Regions from separate parts of the Shewanella sp. BJSY2023SW007 genome, predicted to be linked through region 2. Evidence: predicted binding sites of a transcription regulator. Region 2 holds the regulator's gene; the other holds the start of a gene.
What was found. The regulator MetJ, encoded in region 2, represses methionine synthesis genes. The targets are predictions, from matches to a motif close to TAGACGTCTAGACGTCTA.
Positions count from the first base shown of each region.

Region 1: a site for MetJ is predicted at 3,568-3,585, ahead of metE (5-methyltetrahydropteroyltriglutamate--homocysteine S-methyltransferase). Genes of this name have one in related genera too.

Region 1 is NZ_JBKORL010000047.1:6,920-12,724, forward strand. It holds gene ACMHXE_RS07900 (TonB-dependent receptor) at 1-902, shown strand, start outside; gene ACMHXE_RS07905 (GDSL-type esterase/lipase family protein) at 1,056-1,676, shown strand; gene ACMHXE_RS07910 (HDOD domain-containing protein) at 1,821-2,543, shown strand; gene ACMHXE_RS07915 (LysR substrate-binding domain-containing protein) at 2,593-3,495, opposite strand; gene metE (5-methyltetrahydropteroyltriglutamate--homocysteine S-methyltransferase) at 3,661-5,805, shown strand, end outside.
Region 2 is NZ_JBKORL010000038.1:1,406-7,210, reverse strand. It holds gene nrfD (NrfD/PsrC family molybdoenzyme membrane anchor subunit) at 1-597, shown strand, start outside; gene ACMHXE_RS07075 (conjugal transfer protein TraF) at 755-1,948, shown strand; gene ACMHXE_RS07070 (sulfite exporter TauE/SafE family protein) at 1,951-2,694, opposite strand; gene metJ (met regulon transcriptional regulator MetJ) at 2,770-3,084, opposite strand; gene metB (cystathionine gamma-synthase) at 3,300-4,460, shown strand; gene ACMHXE_RS07055 (bifunctional aspartate kinase/homoserine dehydrogenase II) at 4,477-5,805, shown strand, end outside.

The DNA.
Region 1 (5,805 bases), on a different contig from region 2:
AGCGCAGCAATACCCAAACCATGACCAGCACCTATCTACAGGCCAATGTGCCGCTGACCAACAGCCTGAGCTATGTGGTGGGCGGACGCTATGCCAAGGTCAAGGATGAACTTAAGGATGGTAAGGTTTACCCCAATGGCATAGATCTGGATGAAGATGCTCATGCGCTTGAGTTGGGACTCAACTATCGGCCCTTGGAAGGCCACAGATTTTATCTTCGCGGTGATGAGAGCTTCCGTTTCGCCAAGGTCGATGAGCAGGCTTATACGCCGCCAACAGTCGTCGGCCTCAAGCCGCAGACCGGCCGTTCCATTGAAGCCGGCTGGGATTGGACCTTGAGCAACCAGAGCCTGCGTCTGAACCTGTACCGACTGTCGCTGGAAGATGAAATTGTTTTTGATCCCAGTGCCGATATGCCTATCGGCGGCGCTTTCCCCGGTGCCAACGTCAATGCCGATGCCTCCCGCCGTTATGGCGCCAGCCTCGACTGGGACTGGCAGCTCAATGAGATGCTGCAGTTGGGACTTGAGTACAACTATATCGATGCCGAATTTACTGAAGGCGCCAACAAAGGCAAATCTCTCTCCTGGGTGGCCGAGCATTCCGGGCGTGTCTACACCAGTGTGGACTTTGGCCAGCATTGGCAGCTGTTTGTCGAGGGCCAGTATCTGGGCGACAGATATATGGAAGGTGACAATGGCAACCAGCACGATAAACTGGACAGCTACTGGCTGGGGAATATCGCCCTCAACTACAGCCGTGATGCCTGGCTTGCCAGCCTGAGGGCCGATAACCTGTTTGACAAGCAATACGCCAGCTCGGGTTATTTCAGTACCTGGGGCGATGGTTATTACTCGGGCAGCGGCCGCGCGCTGAGGTTCAGCGTCAGCTATCGCTTCTGATTCAGGAAGGTGCGGATAAGTCCTTGTGGCGCTTTTCATAGAAAGCCGGGTTCCCCCGGCTTTTTGCTGCCCGTATCTCGATCTGTTTTAGTTGAGGGCTTGGGCTTTTTTCAGCAGGAAAGCTCCCACTGATAAGGAGGCAAGAGCCGAAATATGAACCTTGATTTCAGATATGGTTTGAGGGGCGTGGTCATAGCTCTGTTGTCGCTGTTTTTGCTGGCTTGTTCCGAGCCCAAGTTGGCTTATATCGGCAGCAATGGCAAACTGCTGGCCTTTGGTGACAGCCTGACCCAAGGCGTGGGAGCCAAGGCCGGGCAGGATTATCCCAGTCATCTGGCTGAGTTGTGCCGCTGTGAGGTGATCAACGCCGGGATTTCCGGTGAGCAATCGGCTGCCGGGCTTGAGCGTTTGCCGGCGCTGCTGGATGAAACCAAGCCGGATCTGCTTATTTTGCTCGAAGGCGGTAATGATATTCTCCGCGGCCGCAACCAGGCGCAATTGGCGCAAAACATTGAGGCCATGTTATTTGAGGCCAAGGCCCGGCAAATTCCGGTAGTGCTGCTGGCTGTGCCGCAAAAGAATCTATTGCTGTCGCCCCTGCCTTTGTATGCCGAACTGGCCGACAAGCACGGCGCCATCTTGTTGGAGGAGACTCTGTCTGAGCTTTTGCGTTCAAACGAGCTCAAGTCTGATACTGTGCATCTCAATCAACAGGGCTATGCGCGTTTGGCGCAAGTCATCTTCTCCAAGCTGCAGGAGGCGGGCGCTTTTTGATGCTACTTTTTGATTCTATTTGGCAAAAACTGGGCTAATTATCGATTGAACTTGACCCTGGTGGGCATTTTGTGGGTAAATTCTCTGCCATAATAAATGGCAATAGTGCCTTCATAATAAATAACAGCAGGTTTAAAGAATCACATGACAGATCTTGAGCAGCAGGTTTTTACTCAAGTGCGTGCCATCATAGCCAACGAAGAGCAGGTGATAGGTCGCCGCGGCATCCTGATCCCGCTTAAGAAGGCCATTATTGCTGATGGCGATATCCGCAATGTGATTGATATTGTCGCGACCGATCCCGCGCTGGCAGCCCATCTGCTGTGGCGCAGTAATAACGCGCTCTCACCTTCCGTTCAGCCAAACCGCAGCCTCAAGGATGCCTTGGTGCGCCTTGGACAGGTCAATATCTACCGTTATGCCTTTAGTTTCTATCTTAAGGAGCGGCTCGATGAATTGCCGCAGCCATATCGCAAGCTGGTACAAGGCTATTGGCGTTTGACCGAGTCAGTGGCGATCGAATCTGTGGATAGTTTGCATCAGATGCAAGGGGTACAGATAGACGCGGACGAAGTGCAGACTCTGGCACTATTCAGCGTATTCGGTCAGATCATCGCCCTGACGGCGTTTGCCTATCTCAACGCCGAAGCCGAGCAGTGCTTTCCGCTGGGCATTATCAAGACATTAATAGATACTCAGCAGCAAACACTGACGGTGGAAGCCTTTGAATCTCTGGGGTTGGATGATGAGCTGCAAAATGAGTTTATGGTCGCCCATAACTTGAGACAGACCCGGGATCCCCATTCACCCGGACTGGTACTGAGAAGGGTATTGTCGCAGCGCGGCTTGCTGCTAAATCCACTCTAAATCTTTTTGTGACTGTCGCCGACTATCAGTGACTGTGGCTGCCGCTCAGTCAGTGCCTGTCCTGGCGCTGTAATCCCTCTTTGGCTATTAATTCCAGCAGCCTTTGCAATTGCACTCTATTGCTGCTGTCGCGGCGGTAGGCTCCGAACAGTGGCCGTTTCAGGCCTTCCTGCCCCAGTTTTACAGAGGTCAGGCTTAAGCCCTGGGCCTCGGTCAGTGACCAACTGGGTAAAGCGGCTACTCCTTCCTTACAGGCGATGCGTTGCAGCAATACATTGGTAAGATCGCAGCGTTTTTGTGGGCCGGGCACCACCCCGGCCGGCTCGAGGAAGTGATGGAAAATATCCAGCCTTTCCAGCGGCACCGGATAACTGATGATAGCTTCCCCTGCCAGTTGTTGCGGCAAAATATAGCTGTTGCCGGCTAAAGGATGATCTTTGGCCATCACCAGTCTCACTTCAAAATCAAATAGATGCTGGTAGGCAAGGGCATGGCCGGGCACAGGATCTGAGGTTAGCACTATATCCAGCTCACCGGTTTCCAGCGCATTGAGTGAGTCGAACAGGTGGCGGCTTGAGAGATCCAGGTTGGCATCAGGATAAGACTGATGAAAGGCTTCCATTACAGGCATCAGCCAGCGAAAACAACTGTGGCATTCAATACCTACCTTTAATGGGCCGCTGCTTCCAGATAGACCGCGTTTGAGCACAAATTCGGTTTCCTGTACCCGAGGCAGTATCTCTTCTGCCAGGCTCAGCAGGCGACTGCCCTCAAGCGTGAAGGTTAGAGGTTTGCTTTTGCGGACAAATACCTGGGAGTTAATCCGGGTCTCCAACTCTTTAATCTGGTGCGACAGTGCCGACTGAGTGACAAAGCGTTTCTTCGCCGCGCCGGCCAGGCTGCCACTTTCTTTCAGTGCTATCAGAGTACGAAGGTGTCTCAGTTCTATCATTTCCTCTCCACATGAATGCCGCTCATGTTGCCCTTGAATTCAATTCGGTTGCCTGTGCTGAGACTAACACAATAAACTTCTAGACGTCCAGACGCCCAGTTTGATTTGTTGTATTACGGCGTCGCCAGTCACTTGCAGCACAATTTACAGAGGATGGTATACATTATGCGATTAAACAGTCTTGGTTTTCCCCGTATCGGGCGTCGACGTGAACTCAAGTTTGCTTTGGAGAAGTATTGGCGTGGTGAGTCCAGCCAAGCCGAACTACAGAGTGTTGCCAAGGAGCTTAGGCGCATCCATTGGCAGTGGCAGGCTGATGCCGGGGTAGAGCTGTTACCGGTCGGCGATTTTGCTTACTATGATCAGGTGCTGACCCTGAGTGCGACTCTGGGGGTAATCCCCGAGCGTCACAGTGACGGCGGCGCTGTCAATCTCGATACCCTGTTCCGGGTTGCCCGTGGCCGAGCACCCAGCGGTAAGCATGCGCCGGCGTCTGAAATGACCAAGTACTTCAACACCAACTACCATTATCTGGTGCCTGAGCTCAGCGAAGATCAGCGCTTCGATATTGCCTGGGAGCAGTTGTTTGAAGAGGTGACCGAGGCTCAGGCGTTGGGCCACACTGCCAAGCCGGTACTGCTGGGGCCGGTCACTTTCCTGTATCTGTCCAAGACAGTGGGCGCAGAGTTTGACCGTTTGACATTGCTGCCGGCGCTGCTGCAATGCTATCAAGCCATTCTGGCCCGATTTGCCGCCCAGGGCGTTGAATGGGTGCAATTGGATGAACCTGCGCTGGCACTTGAGCTGGATGACAGCTGGCAGCAGGCCTTCCATCAGGCCTACGGCGTGCTCGAGTCGGCGCCGCTCAGGCTGTTGCTGGCAACCTATTACGGCACTGTAGCCCATCATCAAAGTCTGTTGTCGGCACTGCCGGTGGCGGGTATTCACCTGGATCTGGTCACCGCGCCCGAGCAGTTGCAGGCCTTTGTCGGGGCATTGGCGCCCGAACAGGTGTTATCGGTTGGGGTGATTAACGGCCGTAACGTCTGGGCCGCCGATCTGGATCTTGTGGCCGAGCAGTTGGCGCCACTGGCGCGTGATTTGGGAGACAGGCTCTGGCTCGCCACTTCCTGCTCCCTGTTGCATACCCCGGTGGATCTCGAGGTGGAGACCGTGCTGGCGCCCGAGCTTAAAAGTCTGCTGGCATTCGCCAGGCAAAAACTCACCGAGTTGCAGGAGCTCAAGGCGCTTTTGGCGGCGCCTGAGACGGAAAGCGCCAAAGCTGTGGTCGCCCGTTGCCGAAGTCGGCGCGCGGCCAGGGCGCAGGGGCGCAATCAGCAGCTCAGTGCCAGAATCGATGCGCTGAGCGCGGCCGATTACGACCGAAACCATGAGTTTGAGGTGCGCAGACAAGCCCAGCAGGCCAGGTTCAAGTTGCCTTTGTTGCCGACGACTACCATAGGTTCATTCCCGCAAACGGCAGCCATTCGTAACCTTCGCAGCCGCTGGCGCAAGGGTGAGTTGGACGATGCTGTGTACACAGAGCAACTGCAACAGGTGACCCGAGATACCATAGAACGTCAGCTCAAGCTGGGAATAGATGTGCTGGTACACGGTGAAGCCGAGCGCAACGACATGGTGGAATACTTTGGTGAACAGCTCGATGGCGTTGGTTTTACCAAACATGGCTGGGTGCAGAGCTATGGTTCCCGCTGCGTCAAGCCGCCGCTGATCTACGCCGATGTGACCCGTCCCAAGGCGATGACAGTTGACTGGGCCGAATATGCCCAGAGTCTTACCGACAAGCCGGTGAAAGGCATGCTGACCGGTCCCGTGACTATATTGCATTGGTCCTTTGCCCGCGAGGATATCAGCCGCGAACAGATAGCGACTCAGTTGGCCCTGGCGATACGCGATGAAGTGGTGGCATTGGAGCAGGCGGGCATAGGCATTATCCAGATTGATGAACCGGCTTTTAGGGAAGGCTTGCCGCTTAAACGCAGCGATTGGGCCCATTATCTCGATTGGGCCGTGGCCGCTTTCAAGCTCAGCGCCGCCGGTGTCAGAGACGAGACCCAAATTCACACCCATATGTGCTACAGCGAATTCAACGACACTATTGCGGCAATTGCCGCCATGGATGCCGATGTGATCACCATAGAAACATCGCGCTCACGGATGGAGTTGTTGAATGCCTTCGAAGACTTTGACTATCCCAATGAAATCGGCCCTGGGGTTTATGATATTCACTCCCCCAATATTCCAACAGTGGAGGCCATGGTAAGCCTGATTGAAAAGGCGGCGCAGAAA
Region 2 (5,805 bases):
CTGAAAGATGATCTCGGTAACTGGGGCCTGGGCTTTCTTAAAGGGATTGCAGAATCACTGACTGGCCTTCGCAAGACTATGGAAGTACTGCTGTTTGTGCTGGCGATTGTCGTGGGTGCTTACACAGGCTTCCTGATCTCCGCCATGAACGCTTACCCCATGCTGAACACTGCCGTATTACCGGCGCTGTTCCTGGTATCCGGCTTGTCGGCCGGTGCGGCCGCCAATGCGGTAGTGGCGCTGCTGCTGTTCAAGACAGACAAGCACTGCCCACAGCTGGGACGGATGCACGGTTTGGAATTGCCCATAATGGCGGCAGAAATCCTGTTCCTGTTCATGCTGTTCTGCGCGCTCTATTTCAAGGGCGGTGCAGCGGCGGCAGCGCTGGCATCACTGACAAGTGGCGTCTGGGCCAGCGTGTTCTGGATTGGGGTTGTGGGTATCGGCTTTGGTATCCCGCTGCTTTCAATGTTGTTGCTGCCTGCGAGTACCCGTCACACCAAGGGCGCTATGTTGGCGGTAGCCTGCTGTAGTCTGACCGGGGTGCTGGCACTTAGACACTTTATTCTCTATGCAGGTCAGAGCTATCTTGGTTAACAAGTACTTCTGAACCTGTTTGAGCCTCAGCCCGTATCATTTGGTACGGGCTTTTTTTGTATCTTGATACCATTGTGCCACTGAGATTTGGACTATCTTTAACCCATATAACTAACGTCTTGCGTCTGGTTACAGATAAAAGCAAGAGGGTGATGAGATGAAACTGAGTCTGTTGACACTGCTTACGACGGGGCTTGCCAGCACGCTGGCGTTGGCTGGGCAGGATGTTTATGAGGCCCGCGCCGATGCCATGGGCGGGGTTGCCGTGGCGGCCGGTAATCGTGAGGCGGCGGCCTTTTCCAATCCGGCCCTGCTGGCTTTGCCTTCGCGCCGCAGCAGTGACTTCAGTTTACTCATTCCCACCATAGGCGCCGATGGCGCCGATAAAGATCAGATGATCGACAAGTTTGACGCCCTGCAGGATAACTATGACGCCCTGGTCAATGCCATAGACGCCGCCGACACAGCGGCTATCGATGACTACCGCAAGCGCCTCAGTGGTGACTTGCAATCGCTGCAGGGCAATAGCGCTTACGTTAGTGCCGGTATCAATATGGCGTTGGTCCTGCCCTCGGATGGTTTTAGCTATGCCTTTGTGTTCAAGAGTTATCTCGATGCTCTGGGGATAGCCGAAATCGCCGCTGCGGATATTGATACCCTGGATAATCTGGATCCCAATAACCCGCCGGAAATCCAAGATTTGACCTCCCAGGGGCGAGTGGTGGCCGGGGCGGTTTCCGAGCTCGGGGTGGCTGTGAGCTATCCGCTATCTATCGTCAATATGCCGGTGACAGTGGGAGTCACTCCCAAGCTGCAACGGCTGGATAGTTTCAACTATGCCGTCAGCGCCAACAACTTCGATGCCGATGATTTCAATGATGATGATTATCGCAGTGATGACACAGGCTTTAACCTGGATCTTGGCCTGGCATTTCAGCCATTGGATGGTTTGGTTATCGGTGTCAGCGGTCGTAATCTTATCGAGCGGGACTTAAGCAGCATAGAGGCCGGCGGCGTGCAGCTTACCTATCAGGTGAAACCTATGGTTACCGCCGGGGTGGCCTATGACTGGGCAGCCTTTTCACTCAGCAGCGACTTGGATCTTACCGACAACGACAAGTTTGCCGAGCTTGAGGGCAGCCGCTATTGGCGTTTAGGCGGTGAATACCGGCCTACCGACTGGGTTGCTTTACGGCTCGGTTATCGCCAGGATCTCAATGATCACAGCGCTGATCTTTATTCACTCGGGACAGGGTTCGCCATAGGCAACAGTTTCCGGCTGGATCTCACCGGCATGTTTGGCAGCGATGACGCCATAGGCGGCGTGCTGCAAACCAGCTATCACTTCTAAAATTAACCGTTGATGAGCGCCAGGCTTGATTTGATGGTCAGCAACAGAGCGCTCAGGGCGCACAGCGCCAGCGTCAGAACTCGGGTCTTCTCTTTATCCACCCGGCCCACCAAGCGGCCAGCCAGCAGAAAACCGAGAAATACCGCAGGCAGCAGCAACAGCGACAGCCATAAGTGTCTCAAGGTCAAGAGGCCAAAACAGCCGAGAATAATCAAGGCTATCAAGGAGCTGAAGATAAAGAAGGCCGACAGCGCTGCGCGGAACTGACTGGCATCCTTACCCGCCAGCAGCAGAGCCATCGGCGGTCCACCTATGGCGGCCACGGTGCCGAATATCCCGGAAAATATCCCGGCAATAAACAGGCTGAGGCGGTTGATCTTGATGCTGTACTTTCTAAGGCTGAGGAATACGGCTACGGCCACAATCAGGGCTATGGTCAAGCCCATAATCGGTTGCGGTGCCAGCAACAGCAGGGTGGCACCAATCAGGCCGCCGGGGAGCCTTCCCAGCAAGGCATATTGCAAGCCGTTGAATTCCAGGTGGCCGCGCTCGCGTATCAGTGTCAGCAGGGCGATGGAAAACCCCATGGCGATAACAGGAGCGGGAACCAGCTCCGGATCGACGATATACAATAAGGGAGTGGCTACCACTGCCAGGCCAAAGCCTATCAGCGACTGGGTCAGGGCACCGGTAAATATGATCAGGGATGCCAGCAACAGGGTGACGGGATCTATCAATGACAGCATTCGCAAGCTCCCAAAAGAAAAGGATCGCGCAGCGATCCTTGTTCAACAATAAGATAATTCAGAGGAATAAGACACTTATTCCATGTCTTCCCATTCAATGCCCATGGCATCCATCATGCGTTTGGCTTCTTCCGGGATGCTGTCTGGTTTGTCTTTGGACAAATCCTCATCATTGGGCAGTGGCTGGCCGGTATAGGCATGCAGGAAGGCTTCGCACAACAGTTCGCTGTTTGTGGCGTGCCGCAGGTTGTTTACCTGGCGCCGGGTGCGCTCATCGGTCAATACTTTCAGTACCTTCAACGGAATAGAGACAGTGATTTTTTTCACTTGCTCATTCTTCTTGCCGTGTTCGGCATAAGGGCTGATGTATTCGCCATTCCATTCAGTCATTGATTCACCTGTGATCTCACTAATTCGCAGCAGATTTTAAACCCTTACAGGATACAGTCAAATGATTGCCTGCAAAATCTGTGCAATATGAACAGAAATCCATACATTTGGACGTCCAAACGTCTTGATGCCTATTGACGGCTGGATGGTCATTGGTTAGATTTAGACGTCCAGACATCTTTGTGGTGTCGAACTTCAGCATTCAGGAGTCGATTATGACAGAGCGGCGATTAGCAACCACAGCGGTCCGGCAGGGCATCGAATCAGACAGCCAGCACGGGGCCGTGGTGCCACCCATCTATCTGTCGACCAACTATGCCTTTGATAGCCACACTCAGCCAAGAGCCTTTGATTACAGCCGCTCGGGTAATCCTACCCGCTCCATTCTGGGGGATGCCTTGGGGGAGCTGGAGCAGGGCTGCAGTGCGGCAATAACCGCTACCGGTATGGCGGCCATTACTCTGGTAGTCAACCTGCTGGGGCCGGATGACCTCTTGTTGGTGCCCCATGACTGTTATGGCGGTAGCTATAGGCTGTTCACCAATCTGGCCGCCAAGGGCCAGTTTCGTTTGCAGGTTTTGGATCAAACCGACCCGCAAGCACTCGCCGCTGCCCTGGCGCAAAAGCCGCGCATGGTGTGGCTCGAGACGCCATCCAATCCGCTGCTGCGGGTAGTGGATATTACCGCCATTGCCGAGGCGGCCCACCAGCAGGGGGCATTGGTGGTGGTCGACAACACCTTTTTATCGCCGGCGCTGCAACAGCCTTTGCTGTTGGGGGCCGACATAGTGGTGCACTCGACCACTAAATACATCAATGGCCACAGCGATGTGGTAGGCGGCGCCGTGATTGCCAAAGATCCTGAACTGGCAGAGCAATTGCACTGGTGGTCCAACACGCTCGGGCTGAGCGGTGGCGCCTTCGACAGCTACCTGACCCTGCGTGGCTTGCGTACTCTGGCGCTGAGGATCCGCGAGCATCAGGCCAATGCCGAGCGCATAGTGGCGCTGCTGAGCCAGAGTCCCGTGGTAGACAAAGTTTACTATCCGGGGCTTAAGAGTCACCCAGGTCATGAGATTGCCGCCAGGCAGCAGAGTGGCTTTGGCGCTATGCTGAGTTTTGAACTCAAGGGTGATGAGGCGCAGGTGGTTGCCTTCCTCGGCGCGCTCAAGCTGTTTTCCGTGGCCGAGAGCCTGGGAGGGGTTGAGAGCCTGGTGGCCGTGCCCGCCACCATGACCCACAGAGCCATGGCGAGTGAGGCTCGCGCCGAAGCCGGTATTAAAGACACGCTTATCCGCTTGTCTGTGGGTATAGAAGATGGCCGGGATCTGCTGGACGATATCGCCGCCGGATTGGCGGCAGCCGCAAACTGTTGAATTGAAGGAGCTTGAGATGGCACGTTGTCACCTACATAAGTTTGGCGGTTCCAGTCTCGCCGATGCCGATTGCTACCGACGGGTCGCCCATATTTTGCTAACCCATGGTCATGCCGATGATCTTGTGGTGGTTTCCGCTGCCGGCAAGAGTACCAATTTTCTCTATAAACTGCTGAACCTGAAGGAATCTGGCGCTCTGTGGCAGGAAGAGCTACAGGTGCTTGTCGGTTATCAGCAGAATCTGATTGAACAGCTGCTGGGCAATGAACAGGCACGTCAACTGCGGGAGCGTCTGTCTACAGATAAGGCGCAACTGGCCAGTTTATTGTCCTTGCCTGAACTCAGCGAATACCAATGCAATCAGGTGGTGGGTTTCGGCGAACGCTGGTCGGCCAGACTGATGGCGGCGCTGCTGCGGGAGTCCGGTGTTGCCGCTTCCCATGTGGATGCCCGCAGTTTATTGATTGCCGATGAGGGCGCAGTACCCAGGATTCGCCTCGATGAGTCCCGTGAAAGGGTGCAGCGGCTGCTGGCCGAGCATCCCGATGAGCGCCTGGTGATCACCGGCTTTATCTGCGCCAATAGCCAAGGCGAAACTCTGTTGCTCGGTCGCAACGGCTCCGACTTCAGTGCCACTCTTATAGCCAGCCTGGCCGATATCGACAGGGTCACTATCTGGACAGATGTTGAAGGGGTGTTCAATGCCGATCCCAACAAGATTGCCGATGCCAAATTGCTGAGTAGCATGTCGCTGGCTGAGGCCGACCGCCTGGCGCGGCTCGGCTCCCCGGTACTGCATTGCCGTACCCTGCAGCCGTTATTTAATACCGATGTCAGCCTGGCGGTGCGTTCTAGCTACGCCTCGCATACCGACTTTACCCTGATAGCCCCCAAGAGTGATGCCGCAAGCGCCCCTGTGGTGACCAATCTCAATCAGGTGTCCCTCTTGAGCCTGGAGTTCAATGGCACCCAGGCTCAGACTCAGACGCTCGATGCGCTCAATGAGGCGGGTTTGACCCCGCTGGCCTACTGGTCTCAAGGGCAACACAAACTTGAGCTGGCCTTTACTCCCGAATTATCCCGCCAAGTCTGGCAGTTACTGGAAGCGCAGACATCCCAGCTCAAAATTCAAAGCATTACCGAGGACAGAGAGCTTGGGCTGGTGGCCCTGGTAAGCAGTGGCGCCGGCAGTTATCGCCGTAGTTTTGCCCGCTTGCTGAGCCGTGAAGCGCGGCCTCTGTATCAGGACCAACTCAGCCTGGTCACCCTGGTGCCCAAATCTCAGGTGAACCTGCTGACCCAGAAGGTGCACAGGCGCTGCGCCGGCCCCCGCAAACGCATAGGC